Variovorax terrae: one gene and its partner. The protein of the gene in region 2 binds, or shares a complex with, the protein of the main gene of each other region. Links are inferred from orthologs where the notes say so. Each region holds a gene or a part of one and is shown on either strand. Other genes may lie near its edges. The genes, in order: MMF98_RS13965 and pnp.

Region 1 (9,040 bases), 1.9 Mb from region 2 along the record:
CTGCGCGAACGCCTTCACATCCAGCCGGGCAGCATCAAACTCGTTCTTCATGCGGGCAGTGTAAGAGAATCGCCGCATGACCGATGCTCTTGCCCCCCGCGCCCTGATCCTGGGCTCCACCTCGCGCTACCGGCGCGAACTCCTGTCGCGCCTGCGCCTCGACTTCGACGTGGTCTCCCCCGAGGTTGACGAAACCCCGCTGGCCGGCGAAACCCCGCAGGCGCTGGCCAGCCGCCTGGCACTGGCCAAGGCACGTGCCGTGGCCGCCAGGTTTCCGCAGGCCGTGGTGATCGGCTCCGACCAGGTCGCCGACCTGGCCGGCGAACCGCTGGGCAAACCCGGCACACATGAGCGCGCCACCGCGCAGTTGCGCCGCATGCGCGGCCAGACGGTGATCTTCCAGACCGCCGTGGCCGTGGTGTGCCAGGCCAGCGGCTTCGAGCAATCGGACATTGCGCCGGTCCGGGTGACGTTTCGCGACCTGACGGACGCGGAGATCGAGGCTTACCTGCAGGCCGAGCAGCCGTATGACTGCGCGGGCAGCGCCAAGAGCGAGGGCTTGGGTATCGCTCTGCTGGAGGCCATCGACAACGACGACCCGAGCGCGCTGGTGGGCCTGCCGCTGATCCGCACCTGCCGCATGATCCGCGCCGCGGGCGTGAAGGTGCTGTGATGGGCGCCCCCGCACCCGGCAGGCTCTACATTGTGCCGGCGCCGCTGGATTTCGGCTGCGAGGTGCAGACACCGCTGCAGGACGTGCTGCCCCTTGGCACGCTGCAAGTCGCCGCGCGGCTGGGGTACTGGGTGTGCGAGAACGCCAAGTCGACGCGCGCCTATCTGAAGCGCGTCAACGAGCTGCAACCATTGTCCCAGCCGCTGCAGGCGCTGCAGATCCAGGAATTGCCGCGCGAGGTGCACAAGAAGGGAGACCACACCGGCAGCTTCGACGCCAGGCCCTTGCTGGCGGCCGCCTTGCAGGGTCACGACATGGGGCTGGCCAGCGAAGCCGGCATGCCTGCGGTGGCGGACCCGGGCTCGTCGGTGGTGCGGGCCGCACACGATCTGAGCGTCGAGGTCGTGCCGCTGGTCGGCCCGGTGTCGCTGCTGCTGGCGCTGGCGGCCAGCGGCCTGAATGGCCAGAATTTCGCTTTTGTGGGGTATTTGCCGCAAGATGCCGCCGAGCGCAGCCGGAGAATCAGGGAACTGGAATTGCTAGCCCTGAAAACCGGGCAAACCCAGTTATTCATCGAAACCCCTTATCGCAATGCGGGCCTGTGGGAATCTCTGGTGCGGCAACTGGGGCGGGAAACCCGGCTCGGCCTGGCCTCGGGCCTGACTTTGCCGCAGGCCGCCATTCACATGGCCAGGGTTTCGAAATGGCAGGCCGAAAATACCCGCATCGACCTGCAAAACCCCTGTATCTTCCTCATCGGTGCCCCCTAGAGGCACCGACGGTTTTCAGATCAGGAATTCCTCGGGCTTGCGGCCCTGCTTGATCAGCTCGGCCAGCCATACCGGCTTTTGGCCGCGCCCGGTCCAGGTCTGCCCAGCCGGGCCGCGGTATTTGATGGCCACCGGCTTGCGCGTCTTGACCGCGCTGGCGGCCGGCTTGGCACTGGCACGTTTACCATCCAAACCCAGTTCCTTCAGGGTAATCTCGAAATTCGCCATTTTCTCGCGAATATCGGCGATGGCTTGAGACCGCTCCTTGTCGCGCAATTCCTCGGCTTGCTGATACAAGGCATCGGCCTGCGCTTTCAATTCCAGATAAGTAGCCATATTTTAAAATCACAAGTTCGGAGGGTTTTGATTATAGGATTGATCAAGTATTCAATCGCCTATATTCCATAAATAAACCCCGGCCGACCATCGCCACTGCAGTTTCAGCGCAAAACCGTCGCCGCCTTCATGGCCCGGAAAGCGCCCTCGCCCATGGCCGCGCCGAATTTCTTGGCCAGACGCTCGGCGACATTCTCGCGGCGCGTGTAGTCGATGATCTCGTCGGCCTTGACCACCTCGCGGGCCACGAAATCCAGATTGCCGAGCTGGTCGGCCAAGCCCATCTCCACCGCCTGCTGGCCGCTCCAGAACAGGCCGCTGAAGGTTTCGGGCGTTTCCTTGAGCCGCTTGCCGCGCCCGGCCTTGACTGCGCCGATGAACTGCTGGTGGATCTGGTCGAGCATGGTCTGGGCATAGGCGCGCTGCCTTTCGGTCTGCGGGCTGAACGGGTCGAGGAAGCCCTTGTTCTCGCCGGCCGTCATGAGGCGGCGCTCGATGCCGAGCTTGTCCATCAGGCCGGTGAAGCCGAAGCCGTCCATCAGCACGCCGATGCTGCCGACGATGCTGGCCTTGTCCACGAAGATCTGGTCGGCCGCCACCGCGATGTAGTAGGCCGCCGAGGCACACGACTCTTCCACCACGGCGTACACCGGCTTCTTGTACTTGGTCTTGAGACGCCGGATCTCGTCGTTGATGATGCCGGCCTGCACCGGGCTGCCGCCGGGCGAGTTGATCAGCAGCACCAGCGCCTGCGAGCCGTCGTCTTCCAAGGCGCTGCGCATGGCCGCCACCACGAATTCGGCGCTCGCGTCGCCGCCCGAGGCGATCTCGCCCTTGATCTCGACCACGGCCGTGTGCGGCGTGCTCTTGTCGGTGCTGGGCGTGCCGCGGTACAGCAGCGCCCACACCACGAACACGAAGAACGCCAGCCAGGCCAGCCGCACGAAGGATTTCCAGCGCCGCGTGGCGCGCTGCTCGTTGAGCGAGGCGAACGCCAGCCGCTCCAGCGTGGCGCGCTCCCAGCCGGGGCGTTCGGTCGGAGATGCTCCTTTTTTAGGAGCATCCCGTGTCGGCTCGACGCGGACCTCGGGCTGTCCGGACGTTGAAGACGGGTTTTCGGGCTGATTCGGATCGGTCATGTCAGAACTCGACAGGTTGGAGGTTGTACGCAGTATGCCAGTGCACCACGCCGTCATGCTCGGCCAGCTCGATGCGCACCAGCCCGCCGCGGCAGGGGCCGCCCGCGCAGGCGCCGGTGTCGGGCCGATAGGCCGCGCCGTGGGTCGCGCACAGCAGCCATTGGCCGCTGTCATCGAAAAAACGGTTGGGCTGGTAGTCCAGCTCCATCGCCACGTGGGTGCAGCGGTTCAGGTAGGCATGCGGCCGGCCCTGGAAACGGATGGCGAAGGCCCGGCAGGTCTGCCCGGCATAGACCACATCGAACGGCACGGCGTCGCGGCCTTCGACCAGGTCGGCGGCGTTGCACAGCGCGATGGCGGCCATGGGCGGGTTCAGGCGTGGTCCAGCAGCCACTGGTGCAGCTCGCGCGCCGAATGGGCCACGAAGCGCGGCTGCAGCACCTCGAACGCGTCGGGCTCGTGCGCGCCGTAGCTCACGCCCACGCTGGCGCAGCCGGCGTTCACGGCCATCTGCAGGTCATGCGTGGTGTCGCCGATCATGAGCGTGCGCTCGGGCTCGGTGCCGAATTCGCGCATCAGCTCGTGCAGCATGCGCGGGTCGGGCTTGCCGGCGGTTTCATCGGCCGTGCGCGAGCCGTCGAACATGCCCCGCAGTTCCACGGCCTGCAAGGCTTCGTCGAGCCCCCGCCGGCTCTTGCCGGTGGCCACGGCCAGCCAGTGGTGGCGCGCGCGCAGGTCCGCCAGCAGCGGCAGCACGCCGTCGAACAGGCTGATGTCGTTCTGTCGCGCCAGGTAGTGATGGCGGTAGCGCGCGTTGAGTTCGGGATATTTCTCGGGCGGCACGTCGGGCGCCGCGTAGGCCAGCGCCTGCATCAGGCCCATGCCGATGACGTAGGCCGCGGCATGGTCGCTGGGCACGGTGCCGCCCACGTCGCGCACCGCGGCCTGGATGCAGCGCACGATGATGCGGGTGGAATCGAACAGCGTGCCGTCCCAGTCGAAGGCAATCAGGTCATAGCGGCGTGGACGTGACATGGGCAACGAAGGCTTCAAGCTCGGAAGGCAAAGGCGCCAGCAGTTCGACGCGCTCGCCGCTGGCCGGATGATTGAACTGTAACCGCCACGCATGAAGAAACATGCGCCTGAGCCCCTGTTTCTGCAGCGCCTTGTTGAGTTCGAAATCGCCGTACTTGTCGTCGCCGGCGATGCCGTGGCCGGCCGATGCGAGGTGCACCCGGATCTGGTGCGTGCGGCCGGTCTTGATGGTGACTTCGAGCAGGGAGAAGCCCTCGAGCTTTTGCGCCACCTTCACCAGCGTGACGGAGCGCATGCCGTCGGGATCGTCCTTGGCCACCACCTTGACGCGGCGCTCGCCATCGGCCTGCAGGTATTTGTGCAGGGGCTGGTCGATCACCTTGCGGTTGGCGGGCCAGGCGCCGGCCACCAGCGCGAGATAGGTCTTGCCGGTTTCGCGCTCGCGGAACTGGTCTTGCAGTGCGGTGAGCGCGCTGCGCTTCTTGGCCACCAGCAGGATGCCGCTGGTTTCGCGGTCCAGCCGGTGCACCAGCTCCAGGAACTTCGCGCCCGGCCGGGCTTGCCGCAATTGCTCGATCACGCCGAAGCTCACGCCGCTGCCGCCGTGCACCGCCACGCCGGCCGGCTTGTCGAGGGCGATCAGGTGCTCGTCTTCGAGCAGGATGGGAAATTCGCGCGCCGGCGCCGGCTTGTCCAGCTTGTCGGCGGCCCTGTCGGACACCCGCACCGGCGGCAGGCGCACCAGGTCGCCCGCCGCGACCCGGGTGTCGGCCGCCGCCCGCCCCTTGTTCACGCGCACCTCGCCGCTGCGGATGATGCGGTAAACATGGGTCTTGGGCACGCCCTTGAGGTGGCGGATCAGGAAATTGTCCAGCCGCTGGCCGGCCGATTCCTCATCGACGGCCAGCAATTTGGCCTGGGGCGTTGCAGGCGGCGGATTGCCCCCTATAATGTGTTTCACTAGCGTAACGCCGTAAGTGGTTGATTTGTCTGGAGTTTAGTCCACACACTGCCAACGGCTGCGCTGGGAGGTCGATGCCACCAGGCGCATTGCCGGCAAACTGAAGGCCAACGCCGACAGTGGCTCGCAGTCCGCCGGCTCGAGCCGACGCATTTTGAAACACTGAATACGGAATACCCAAGTTCGCAAGCACGCTGCTCGTGAACGGATCGAAGCGAGAACTCTTGTGTTGATGGCGCTGATTCAAACCTGCCTGCGGTGGCTGCTGCCCCCGCTTTCAGGCATGAAATCGCCCAAAGTCCGCGCCCCCCGGGCGCGGGGCGCTACAAACTCTGTAGCAATCCCACAGTCTCATCCCCTCGCCCCCATCCACGCGCCCACGCCCCGACTGCTGAGCTAGTGCTCTGGCAGTCTCAGGCTCTTTCGGCAATTCCTTTCGTTTCTCAGGCGTCAGTTCAGGCATCGTTGGCTCATCCAGGGCCTGTTTGATGTTTTTGAAAACCAAGGGGAACGCATCATGAAACGGATGCTGATCAACGCCACCCAGGCAGAAGAACGCCGCCTGGCGATTGTGGACGGACAGAAGCTGCTCGACTATGAAATCGAGATCGAGGGACGCGAGCAGCGCAAGGGCAACATCTACAAGGCGGTCGTGACGCGCGTCGAGCCCTCGCTCGAAGCCTGTTTCGTCGACTACGGCGAAGACCGCCACGGCTTCCTGCCGTTCAAGGAAATCTCCAAGCAGTATTTCGCCCAGGGCGTGCCCGTCAGCCAAGCCAAGATCCAGGACGTGATCAAGGAAGGCAACGAGCTGCTGGTGCAGGTCGAGAAGGAAGAGCGCGGCAACAAGGGCGCGGCCCTCACCACCTTCATCTCGCTGGCCGGCCGCTATGTAGTGCTGATGCCCAACAACCCGCGCGGCGGCGGCGTGAGCCGGCGCATCGAGGGCGACGACCGGGCCGAGCTCAAGGAAGCCATGGACCAGTTGGAATATCCCAACGGCATGAGCATCATCGCGCGCACCGCCGGCATCGGCCGCACCGCGCCCGAGCTGCAATGGGACCTGAACTACCTGCTCAAGCTCTGGGGCGCCATCGACGGCGCGGCCAAGGGCGGCAAGGGCGCGTTCCTGATCTACCAGGAGTCGTCGCTGGTGATCCGCGCGATCCGCGACTACTTCAACAACGACATCGGCGACATCCTGATCGACACCGACGACATCTACGACCAGGCCCAGCAGTTCATGGCCCACGTGATGCCCGAGCATGCCGCCCGCGTGAAGCGCTACCGCGACGACGCGCCGCTGTTCAGCCGCTTCCAGATCGAGCACCAGATCGAATCGGCCTACGCCCGCACCGTGCAGCTGCCCAGCGGCGGCGCCATCGTGATCGACCACACCGAGGCGCTGGTCTCGGTGGACGTGAACTCGGCCCGCGCCATCAAGGGCGGCGACATCGAAGAGACCGCCACCCGCACCAACCTCGAAGCCGCCGACGAAGTGGCCCGCCAGATGCGCCTGCGCGACCTGGGCGGCCTGATCGTCATCGACTTCATCGACATGGAAGAGTCGCGCAACCGCCGCGACGTCGAAAACCGCCTGCGCGATGCGCTGCGGCAAGACCGCGCGCGCGTGCAGTTCGGCACCATCAGCAAGTTCGGCCTGATGGAAATGAGCCGCCAGCGCCTGCGCCCCGCCCTCAGCGAAGGCGCCTCCATCCCCTGCCCGCGCTGCGGCGGCTCCGGCCACATCCGCGACACCGAAAGCTCGGCGCTGCAGATCCTGCGCATCATCCAGGAAGAGTCCATGAAGGACAACACCGCCTCCGTGCTGTGCCAGGTGCCGGTGGAAGTGGCCTCCTTCCTGCTCAACGAAAAGCGCACCGAGATCGCCAAGATCGAACTCAAGCAGCGCATCAACGTGCTGATGGTGCCCAACAAGACGCTGGAAACGCCGAACTACCGGCTCGAGCGCCTCAAGCACGACGACCCGCGCCTGGACAACATCGAGGCCAGCTACAAGATGGCCGACGAGATCGAGGACCCGACCTCCGTCACGCGCCGCTCGCAGGAGCCCACCAACAAGCAGACCCCCGTGATCAAGGGTGTGCTGCCCGACGCGCCCGCGCCGGTGGCCGTGCCCAAGCCCGAACCGGTCAAGCCGCAGCAGGCAGCCGCTCCGGCCCCCGTGGCCGCCCCCGCGGAAACCGGCTTCTTCGGCTGGATCAAGAACCTGTTCGGCGCCAAGCCCGCACCGGCCCCCGCGCCCGCACCGGCCGCGCAAGGCGCCAAGAAGGAAGAAAAACGCGAAGGCCGCGGCGGCCGTGACGGCGAGCGCCGCGATGGACGCCGGGGCGAAGGCCGCGGCGGTGAGCGCCGGCGCGACGGCGAGCGCCGCGATGGACGCCGGGGTGAGGGCCGAGCCGAGGGCGCAGAAGGCCAGCCGGCACGCAGCGGCGAAGGCCGTGGCAACCGTGACGGCGAGCGCCGTGGCGAGCGCCAGGACCGCGAAGGCCGGGGCGACCGCCAGGGCCCGCGCGAACGGCGCGACGCCGACAACCGCACGGCCGCTACAGAAACCGTAGCAAACAATGTCCAGGCGACGGGGACCTCCGCCGTATCTGACACCCAATCCGGCGAGCAGCGGCAAGACCGGCCGCCGCGCAGCGGCGAACGCCGCGAGCGCGGTGAAGGCCGCCGTGAACGGGGTGAGCGTGGCGAACGCCGCGGCGAGCGCGGTCCGCGCAGTGGTGATGCCGCCGGCAACAGCCCGGAGGCCCTGGCCGCCGGTGCCGCCGTCGCAGCCACCACCGCCATTGCCGCTGCAGCAGCCTCTGCCGCCACCCAGGACAGCACTGCCCCGCAAGGCACGCCGTCCGACAGCGGCAACGACACGCCGCGCGCCGACGGCCAGCGGGAACGCCCCGAAGGCGACGAGCGCCGTGAACGCCGTTCGCGCGACCGCTATGGACGCGACCGCCGCGAGCGCAGCGAACAGCCGCGCACCGAAGAAGGCAGCACCACGGATGAGGGTGCCGAGCGCGCAGCGGCCGAGCCCGTGCGCAGCAGCTACTTCGATGCCGTACGCCCCGTGGCACAGGAAGCGCCGGCCCAGGCCGCGCTCCCGCTCGACGCAGAGGCGCCTGCTGCTGCCCGCAGCGTCGAAGCGCCGGCACCGGTAGCCGCCCCTGTCGCACAGGCCGCGCCGGCCCCCGTGCAGGCACCGGCGCCCGCCGTTCCTGCCGGCCTGCCCAAAGTCCAGTCCTTCCAGCTCCCCGTGGCCGACCTGGCCCAGGTGGCCGAGGGTTCGGGCCTAGTCTGGGTCAATTCCGACGCCGACAAGATCGCCTCTGCACAAGCAGCCATCGCCGCCGAGCCCAAGCCCGTGCGAGTGCCACGCGAGCGTCCCGCCCCGGTGGTGCTGGATGAGGGGCCGCTGATCCTGGTGGAAACGCGGCGCGACCTGCGCAACATGACGCTGCCCTTCGAGGCAGCGCCGCCTTCCAGCACCTGAGCCTTCGCCCCCTCCCCCGCCGGGGACGGAGCACCCAGCGGCTCTGCCCTCGGCGAATGCGCGCAAGCGCAACCCAGGGCCCAACGCCTACCGAGCCATAGCGGTCACCCAACGACCCACAGGCCGCGAGCGTGCGCGCCCTCCGCACTAGTCACTTTGGACTATTCACAAGCGTGAAGAACTTGACGAAACTCGGTTGCGCATTTGCTCACACCACGGAGCGCCGGAGCCTAGGCGCACAGATCTACCCGAAGGCCTCCGGATTGGCAAGAATTCAACCCTTCTCGTCCCGGCCCACGTTGCATTCCTGTCGAGAAACTGACCCGCGGCAGAACATCAGCTTGTAAAGCTGGCAGAAAGCACCCAAGACGTGAATTTCTCACGGAGTTTTCAGAGATCTGAAGATATCTTTCGCCTACTATGCAAGCATTGCGATCGGTAATAAATTGTCACACCCGTGTTGTACGATTGTTACAATTTGTTTTTTAGTGCGCCAACCATGTATCTGTCCACCGCCCCATCTTTTTCCCGTCAGTTGCAGATCAGGAAACAGCATGTGCGAGCGCTGCAGGCCCATGGTCGCCTGAACGCCCCAAGTGGAATGCCGACATGAGC
Region 2 (8,422 bases):
GTCGTTGTGGCCTTCGAACACGATGCCGAACAGGTCGAACGCCTCGCGCTCGAACCAGTTGGCGGCGCTCCAGATGCCGTTGAGCGAGGCCACCACGGGCAACTCGTCGTCAGGTGCAAACACCTTCAGGCGCACGCGCTGGTTCAGGCTGACCGACAGCAGGTGGACCGCCACACCGTAGCGCGCGCCGTCCCAGGCGCCTTCCTTGTAGTCGGAATAGTCGAGGCCGCACAGGTCGATGAGCTGCTCGAAGCGGCAGCCGGGCGCATCGCGCAGGATCAGCGAGGCTTCCAGGTAGTCGGCCGCGGCCACCACCACGGTCACTTCGCCATGCTTCAGGCCGATGCGCCGGGCCTTGTCGCCCAGGGCAGCGGCAATCGTTTCCTTCAGGACCTCGGGATGGATGGCAACAGCAGTCATGAATCCCTTTCAGGCCCGGGCAATGGTGTGGGTGCGGCGGATCTTCTGCTGCAGCTGGATGATGCCGTACAGCAGCGCTTCGGCGGTGGGCGGACAGCCCGGCACGTAGACATCGACCGGCACGATGCGGTCGCAGCCGCGCACCACGGAGTAGCTGTAGTGGTAGTAGCCGCCGCCGTTGGCGCACGAGCCCATGGACAGCACCCAGCGCGGCTCGGGCATCTGGTCGTAGACCTTGCGCAGCGCCGGCGCCATCTTGTTGCACAGCGTGCCGGCCACGATCATCAGGTCGGACTGGCGCGGGCTCGGGCGAAACAGCATGCCGAAGCGGTCGATGTCGTAGCGCGCGGCGCCCGCGTGCATCATCTCCACGGCGCAGCAGGCCAGACCGAAGGTCATGGGCCAGAGCGAGCCGGTCTTGGCCCAGTTCACCACCGAGTCATAGGTGGTGGTGACGAAGCCTTCTTTCAAAACGCCTTCAATAGCCATACAACTCTCCAGCAGAACGCGTCATTCCCAATCCAGGGCGCCTTTTTTCCATTCGTAGACGAAGCCCACGACCAGAATGCCCAGGAAGATCATCATGGCCCAGAAGCCGGTGGGGCCGATTTCCTTGAGCGTGACGGCCCACGGAAACAGGAACGCGATTTCCAGGTCGAACAGGATGAACAGGATGGCGACGAGGTAGTAGCGCACGTCGAACTTCATGCGCGCGTCTTCGAAGGCCTCGAAGCCGCATTCGTAAGGGGAATTTTTCTGGGTGTCGGGCCGGTTGGGCCCGAGGATGTAGCCCAGCACCTGGGGCGCCACGCCCACACCGATGCCTACCAGGATGAACAAAAGGACTGGGAGGTACTGATCGAGGTTCATCTGGAGGTTCTGATCACCGCTTGAACCTGACCGGCTGTTGCCGGCCAGGTCCTTTGACTGGTGCCGTCGGCGAGACTCGAACTCGCACAGCTTTCGCCACTACCCCCTCAAGATAGCGTGTCTACCAATTTCACCACGACGGCGGTTTTTGTTGCCCGGATGGCATGAGGCATCTTGCGATTTTTGGCTTTCCGGACAATCTAGGAGTTTACCCTGAAATCACCCGCTTCCCTCTGCGGGCGGATGATTTTCAGCGTGTTTACTTGGTCGGAATCTGCGCTGCGCCGGAGGCGGCCGGCATGGGAGCCGGCACCGCGCCCGAGGAAGCCGCCGGCTGGGGTGCCGCCGAGGTGCCGCCGGGAATCTGCGCGGCGGCGCCAGAGGCCGCCGTGGCAGGCGCAGGCGCGGTCACCGTGGCGCGTTCGAGCACGCTGCCCGAGCTGGTCGGGCGGAGGTTGCCGAAATAGGCCAGCAGCAGCGTGCAGACGAAGAACACCGCCGCCAGCACGGCCGTGGTGCGCGACAGGAAGTTGGCGCTGCCGCTGGCACCGAACAGGCTGCCGGAGCCCCCGCTGCCGAAAGCGGCGCCCATGTCGGCGCCCTTGCCGTGCTGGATCAGGATCAAACCGATCATGCCCAGTGCGGCAAGCATCTGGACCGCCAGAATGATGGTGAGGACGACGTTCATTGTTTACTCCTAAATTTGTAGCTATTCGCGCCCGGGTTCACTGGGCTGCGGCAATAATGGTCAGAAAATCCGGGGCCTTGAGCGAAGCGCCGCCGATGAGCCCGCCATCGATGTCGGGCTGGGCCAGGAGCTGCGCTGCGTTGGCCGCATTCATGCTGCCGCCGTACAGGATCTGGATGCGGTCGGCCTGCGTGCTGGCCAGCTTGAGTTGGGCCCGCAGCAGCGCATGCACCTGCTGTGCCTGCTCGGGCGTGGCCGTGCGGCCCGTGCCGATGGCCCAGACCGGCTCGTAGGCCACCACGATTTCGCTGATGCAATGGCCGTTGGCGTGGATCACGGCGGCCAGCTGGCGCTTCACCACCTCCTCGGTCTGGCCCGCCTCGCGCTCGGCCAGGGTTTCGCCCACGCAGACGATGGGCGTGATGCCCGCCGCCAGCGCGGCCTTGGCCTTGTCCGCCACCAGCCCATCCGTCTCGCCGTGGTACTGGCGGCGCTCGGAATGGCCGGCGAGGCAGTAGCGCACGCCGAAATCCCGCAGCATGGCGGCCGAAACCTCGCCGGTGTAGGCGCCCTGGGCGTGCATGGACAGGTCCTGCGCCCCCAGCTCGATGGGTGACGCGGCGCACAGAGCCTGGACCTGCGCCAGGTACGGCGCCGGCACGCAGACGGCCACGCCGCAGGCCGGCGTTCCCACGCCCGCCAGCAGAGCCTGGAGCAGCGCCTCGTTGGCGGCCAGGCCGCCGTTCATCTTCCAGTTGCCCGCGATCAGTTTCTTTTTCATGCTGTCGGTCACCATGTCAGGACGATCTTGCCCACATGCTGGTTGGATTCCATGAGCGCGTGCGCCCTCGCCGCCTCGGCCGCCGGGAAAGTGCTGTGGATCACCGGCCGGATGGCGTCGCTTTCGATCAGCGGCCACACGCGCTGGCGCAGCGCCTGCGCGATCTGGCCCTTGAACGCCACCGGCCGCGGCCGCAGCGTGGAGCCGGTGACCGTGAGCCGCCGGCGCAGCACCAGGCCGGCGTTGATCTCGGCCTTGAGGCCTCCTTGCACCGCGATGATCACGAGCCGGCCGTCTTCGGCCAGGCAGTCAATCTCGCGCGCCACGTAGCCGCCGGCCACCATGTCGAGGATCACGTTCACGCCCAGCCCGCCGGTGAGCTTCTTCGCTTCTTCGGCGAAGTCGGCGGTCTTGTAGTTGATCGCGTGGTCGGCGCCCAGTGACAGGCAGGCCGCGCATTTCTCGTCGCTGCCGGCGGTGGCGATCACCCGGGCGCCCAGCGCCTTGGCCATCTGGATGGCCGTGACGCCGATGCCGCTGGTGCCGCCCTGGACCAGCAGGGTTTCCCCAGGCTGCAGGCGCCCCCGGTCGAACACATTGCTCCAGACGGTGAAGAAGGTCTCGGGCAGCGAGGCCGCCTGCACCGCGTCCAGCCCCTGCGGCATGGGCAGGCACTGGGCCACCGGCGCGGCGCAGAACTCGGCATAGCCGCCGCCGGCCACCAGCGCACAGACGCGGTCGCCCACCTTGAAGCCGGCCGCCGCCATCGCGGCAGCATCGCCGGCTTCGATCACGCCCGCCACCTCGAGCCCCGGAATGTCCGAGGCGCCGGGGGGCACGGGGTAGTTGCCGGTGCGCTGCAGCACGTCAGGGCGGTTCACGCCGCTGGCGGCCACGCGGATCAGCACCTCGCCCGCCCCGGCGGCCGGCACGGGGCGTTCGCCCAGGCGCAGCACGTCGGGCGCGCCAAAAGAGGTGATTTCAATCGCTTTCATGGTCTTTTAGCCCCGATGTCCGCACGGGGCGGACATATGGCGCTATCAATTCAGTAGCAATTACTGCTGTTGCTGTTCTTGCTGCTGTTGCTGCTGGGCCTGCTCGGCACCGCGCGGGGCGGCAGCCTGGGCCGAACGGTCCAGCAGCGCCTTCATCGACAGCTTGACGCGGCCCTTCTCGTCGGTCTCGAGCACCTTGACCTTGACGATCTGACCTTCGGTCAGGTAGTCGGTAACCTTCTCGACGCGCTCATGGGCGATCTGGCTGATGTGCAGCAGGCCGTCCTTGCCGGGCAGCAGGTTGATCAGGGCGCCGAAATCCAGGATCTTGGTGACCGGGCCTTCGTAGACCTTGCCGATTTCCACTTCGGCCGTGATCTGCTCGATGCGCTTCTTGGCGACGTCGGCCTTCTCGGCATCGGTCGCGGCGATGGTGATGGTGCCGTCTTCCTCGATGTTGATCTGGCAGCCGGTTTCCTCGGTCAGCGCGCGGATCACGGCGCCTCCCTTGCCGATCACGTCGCGGATCTTCTCGGGGTTGATCTTCATCGTGTAGAGCTTGGGCGCGAAGTTCGACACCTCGGTCTTGGCCTCGCCCATCGCGTCCTGCATCTTGCCCAGGATGTGCATGCGGGCTTCCTTGGCCTGAGCCAGCGCGACCTGCATGATTTCCTTGGTGATGCCCTGGATCTTGATGTCCATCTGCAGCGCGGTGATGCCATTCGTGGTGCCGGCCACCTTGAAGTCCATGTCGCCCAGGTGATCTTCATCGCCCAGGATGTCGGTCAGCACGGCGAAGCGGTTGTCTTCCTTGATCAGGCCCATGGCGATACCGGCCACGTGGGCCTTCATCGGCACGCCGGCGTCCATCAGCGACAGGCAGCCGCCGCAGACCGAGGCCATCGACGAGGAGCCGTTGGATTCGGTGATCTCGGACACCACGCGCATGGTGTAGGGGAATTCTTCCTTGGTCGGCAGCACGGCGACGAGCGCACGCTTGGCCAGGCGGCCGTGGCCGATTTCGCGGCGCTTGGTGCTGCCCATGCGGCCCACTTCGCCGGTGGCAAAGGGAGGCATGTTGTAGTGCAGCATGAAGCGGTCTTCGTACTCGCCGGCCAGCGCATCGATGCGCTGCGCGTCGCGCTCGGTGCCCAGCGTGGTCACGACCAACGCCTGGGTTTCGCCACGCGTGAACAGGGCCGAGCCGTGGGTACGCGGCAGCACGCTGTTGCGGATCTCGATGGGGCGCACGGTGCGCGTGTCGCGGCCGTCGATGCGCGGCTCGCCGGCCAGGATCTGGCTGCGCACGATCTTCGATTCGATGGCGAACAGCAGGTCGTTGACCTTGCCGGCATCGAAGGGCTCGCCGCTTTCCTTGAGCGAGGCCATCACGCTGGCGTTGACCTCACGAAGGGCTTGCGTGCGGGCCTGCTTGCTGCGGATCTGGTAGACGGCGCGCAGCTTTTCTTCGGCCAGGCCCTTGACCTTGGCGACGAAGGCTTCGTCTTCGGCCGGGGCCTGCCAGTCCCACACCGGCTTGCCGGCGTCGCGCACGAGATCATGGATCGCGTTGATCGCGATGCCGGCCTGTTCGTGGCCGAACACCACGCCGCCCAGCATGATTTCTTCGCCGAGCTGCAGGGCTTCGGACTCGACCATCAGCACGGCGGCTTGCGTGCCGGCAACGACCAGGTCCATCTGCGAATCCTTGCGGGCGGTCTGGCCCGGATTCAGCACGTACTGACCATTGATGTAGCCCACGCGGGCGGCACCGATCGGGCCGCTGAACGGGATGCCGGAGATGGCCAGCGCGGCGCTCACGCCGATCATGGCGGCGATGTCGGCGTCAACTTCCGGGTTGAGCGACAGCGTGTGGATGACCACATGCACTTCGTTCAGGAAGCCTTCGGGGAACAGCGGGCGGATCGGGCGGTCGATCAGGCGGCTGGTCAGGGTTTCGTGCTCGCTGGGCTTGGCTTCGCGCTTGAAGAAGCTGCCGGGGATCTTGCCGGCGGCGTAGGTCTTCTCGATGTAGTCGACGGTCAGCGGGAAGAAGTCCTGGCCGGGCTTGGCGGACTTGGAGGCCACCACGGTGGCCAGCACCACGGTGCCGTCGATGCTCACGACGACGGCGCCGCTGGCCTGGCGGGCGATTTCACCGGTTTCCATGACGACGGTCTTGTCGCCCCATTGGAAAGACTTGGTAACTTTGTTGAACAGGCTCATGTTTTCTCCTGGATTGTCACGAGGGATGCAGGCCACCCCTCAGAGCCCGGAGACAGCTCACAGAACACGATGCCATTCCAGCGGCCCTTGGCGCAAAGACCCCTGGAATGACACAGCTTCGCTCTGTTTTGCGTTCTCCGAAGTACAAAGCGCCTGAGCTAGGGGACTAACTCAGGCGCCTCTTGTTCAGTATCGAAGCTTACTTGCGCAGGCCCAGCTTGGCGATCAACGCGGTGTAGCGGTCAGCGTCCTTGGACTTGAGGTAGTCCAGCAGCTTGCGGCGGCGGCTCACCATGCGCAGCAGGCCGCGGCGACCGTGGTGGTCCTTGGCGTGCGTCTTGAAGTGAGGGGTCAGCTCGTTGATGCGGGCGGTCAGCAGGGCCACTTGCACTTCGGGGCTGCCGGTATCGGTGGCGCTGCGCGCGTTGGCCTTGACGACGTCGGCCTTGACGGAGGATGCGATCATTTCATTTTCCTGTGAGGGTTGACTTGCGTTGAGCGCTGGAACTGCATTCAACGTGCGCCTTGCAGAATGCAAAGCCTTGAAAGTATAGCACGCCCCTCGTAGCGGCCCCGAGGGGCCGCCTCCCGCCGGGGGTGGCAGCAGCGGCCCGGCAGAGCCGGTTCCGCGGTGTTCCCGGCCGTTGCCGGCTACTGTACGGACAACCAGCGTTTGAGGCGATCGACACCCTCGGCCAGGCGCCCGGTGTCCTTCGAGGCGAAGCACCAGCGCAGCCAGCCCTGGGCTTCGGGAGCGAAGGCGTTGCCCGGGGCCAGGCCCAGCCCGGCCTCGGCAACCAGCCGCTTGGCGGTGTCCAGCGAGTCCTCGAAGCCGGCCAGCCTGAAAAAGGCGTACATGCCGCCGCGCGCCGGCGCCACCTGCACGCCGGGCACCGCCTGCAGCAGCGGCACCAGCGTGTCGCGGCAGGCCCTGAGGTGGGCCACCACGCGCGGCGTGACCTCGTCCGTGCGCTGCAGCGCCACCACGCCGGCGCGCTGGGTGAACACGCTGGCGCACGAGGTGTTGAACTCCAGCAGCTTGCCCATGGGGTGCGTGAGCGCCGGCGGCATCACCAGCCAGCCCAGGCGCCAGCCGGTCATGAGGAAGCTCTTGGAGAAGCTGTGCACCACCACCAGGCGGTCGTCCGGCCCGGTCACGTCCAGAAAGCTCGGGGCGCAGCCGTTCGGCGTGTCGTCCGCGTAGTACAGGCGCTCGTAGACCTCGTCAGCCAGGATCCAGGTGCCCGTGCGGCGGCAATGCTCGACGATGGCCTGCTGTTCGGCGCGGCTCAGCGTCCAGCCGGTCGGGTTGTTCGGCGAATTGACGATCAGCAGCTTCGTGGCCGGCGTCACGGCAGCCAGCAGCGCGTCCAGGTCCAGCGTCCAGGCGCCGTCCACCGGCCGGAGCGGAACGCAGCGCACCCGGGCGCCCAGGATGGCCGGCTGGGCCGTGAGGTTGGGCCAGACCGGCGTGACGGCCACCACCTCGTCGCCCGCGTCCACCAGCGCCTGCACGGCCAGCATCAGCGCGTTGACGCCGCCCGAGGTCACGGCCAGCCGATCCACGCCAACCGGGCCGTGCCGCGCGCTCATGTAGGCCGAGATCGCCTCGCGCAGCTCGAGCAGGCCGAGGTTGTGAGAATAGAAGGTTTCGCCGCGCTGCAGCGAATCGATCGCGGCCTGGCGGATGAAGTCGGGCGTCGCCTCGTCGCTTTCACCGAACCAGAAGGCCAGCACGTCGCTGCGGCCGAAGCCGGCATTGGCCACTTCGCGGATCTTGGATTCTTCGAGATTCTGGAGGGTCTGGCGCATGGGATGTCGGGGCCGCAGGACAAAGAGCGCCCATGGTAGCCGACCGGGCTGCGGGGCACGGCGGGGCCCCTCGGCTATCATGGTTTCGACCGCGCCGTCCGTGCCGGGAGGAGACATTCATGAGCATCGACCCCCGGGGCAGCGCCCCGTCCCGCGGCGCGCTGGCCGCCCTGCTGTGCGCCCTCGCGCTGTGCGGCGCCGAGGCCCTGGCCGCCGACGGCACGCCGCCCGCCAAGAGCGCCAAAGGCAAGGCGCATGCGGCCAAGCCCCACGTGTCCGGCAAGGCCAAATTCGACAAGGGTTCGGGCGAAACCGCCGCCCAGCGCGACCGCCGCCTGCAGCGCGAATGCAAGGGCCTCCCCAACGCGGGCGCCTGCCTGGGCTACGCCTCGCCGTAAGCGGCCGCGCGGCTCAGCACGTGGCTCGGCTCAGGGCCGCACCATCTTGCAGGTGGTGGGCTGCTCCGCCTGGCTCGCGCGGATCTGCCGGATCACGCGGAAGCCGTAGCCCGAACCTTCCACGTCGAACTTCACGCCGGGCGTGCCCTGGCGGTCCATCACGCCCACCACCAGCGACTGCTGGAACTGGTGGTCGGCCGCGCGCATGGTGCCGTTTTGGCCATACAAACTG

The links.
Region 1: the proteins of pnp (region 2) and MMF98_RS13965 are in contact, whole or in part, in a cryo-EM structure (PDB 9QH0), measured with the Escherichia coli proteins. The link is inferred for Variovorax terrae from one-to-one orthologs.

Annotation. Positions count from the first base shown.
Region 1 is NZ_JALGBI010000001.1:2,945,745-2,954,784, forward strand. The notes cover bases 5,045-8,625. They hold MMF98_RS13965 (Rne/Rng family ribonuclease), read left to right. Parts: upstream 5,045-5,431; coding sequence 5,432-8,425; downstream 8,426-8,625. Outside these bases: MMF98_RS13925 (YceD family protein), read right to left, coding at 1-51; MMF98_RS13930 (Maf family nucleotide pyrophosphatase), read left to right, coding at 77-673; MMF98_RS13935 (SAM-dependent methyltransferase), read left to right, coding at 673-1,443; MMF98_RS13940 (H-NS histone family protein), read right to left, coding at 1,459-1,779; MMF98_RS13945 (S49 family peptidase), read right to left, coding at 1,884-2,918; MMF98_RS13950 (Rieske (2Fe-2S) protein), read right to left, coding at 2,920-3,282; MMF98_RS13955 (HAD family hydrolase), read right to left, coding at 3,291-3,953; MMF98_RS13960 (RluA family pseudouridine synthase), read right to left, coding at 3,931-4,914. UniProt on the Escherichia coli protein: Endoribonuclease that plays a central role in RNA processing and decay. Required for the maturation of 5S and 16S rRNAs and the majority of tRNAs. Also involved in the degradation of most mRNAs.
Region 2 is NZ_JALGBI010000001.1:1,028,375-1,036,796, reverse strand. The notes cover bases 3,398-6,360. They hold pnp (polyribonucleotide nucleotidyltransferase), read right to left. Parts: upstream 5,981-6,360; coding sequence 3,815-5,980; downstream 3,398-3,814. Other genes in these bases: rpsO (30S ribosomal protein S15), read right to left, coding at 6,180-6,360; MMF98_RS04855 (NAD(P)H-quinone oxidoreductase), read right to left, coding at 3,398-3,754. In the rest of the region: MMF98_RS04885 (NADH-quinone oxidoreductase subunit C), read right to left, coding at 1-420; MMF98_RS04880 (NuoB/complex I 20 kDa subunit family protein), read right to left, coding at 430-909; MMF98_RS04875 (NADH-quinone oxidoreductase subunit A), read right to left, coding at 931-1,290; preprotein translocase subunit SecG, read right to left, coding at 1,550-1,978; tpiA (triose-phosphate isomerase), read right to left, coding at 2,016-2,759; more of MMF98_RS04855, read right to left, coding at 2,768-3,397; more of rpsO, read right to left, coding at 6,361-6,446; MMF98_RS04840 (pyridoxal phosphate-dependent aminotransferase), read right to left, coding at 6,632-7,792; MMF98_RS04835 (hypothetical protein), read left to right, coding at 7,912-8,190; MMF98_RS04830 (branched-chain amino acid ABC transporter substrate-binding protein), read right to left, coding at 8,221-8,422. UniProt on the Escherichia coli protein: Involved in mRNA degradation. Catalyzes the phosphorolysis of single-stranded polyribonucleotides processively in the 3'- to 5'-direction. Also involved, along with RNase II, in tRNA processing.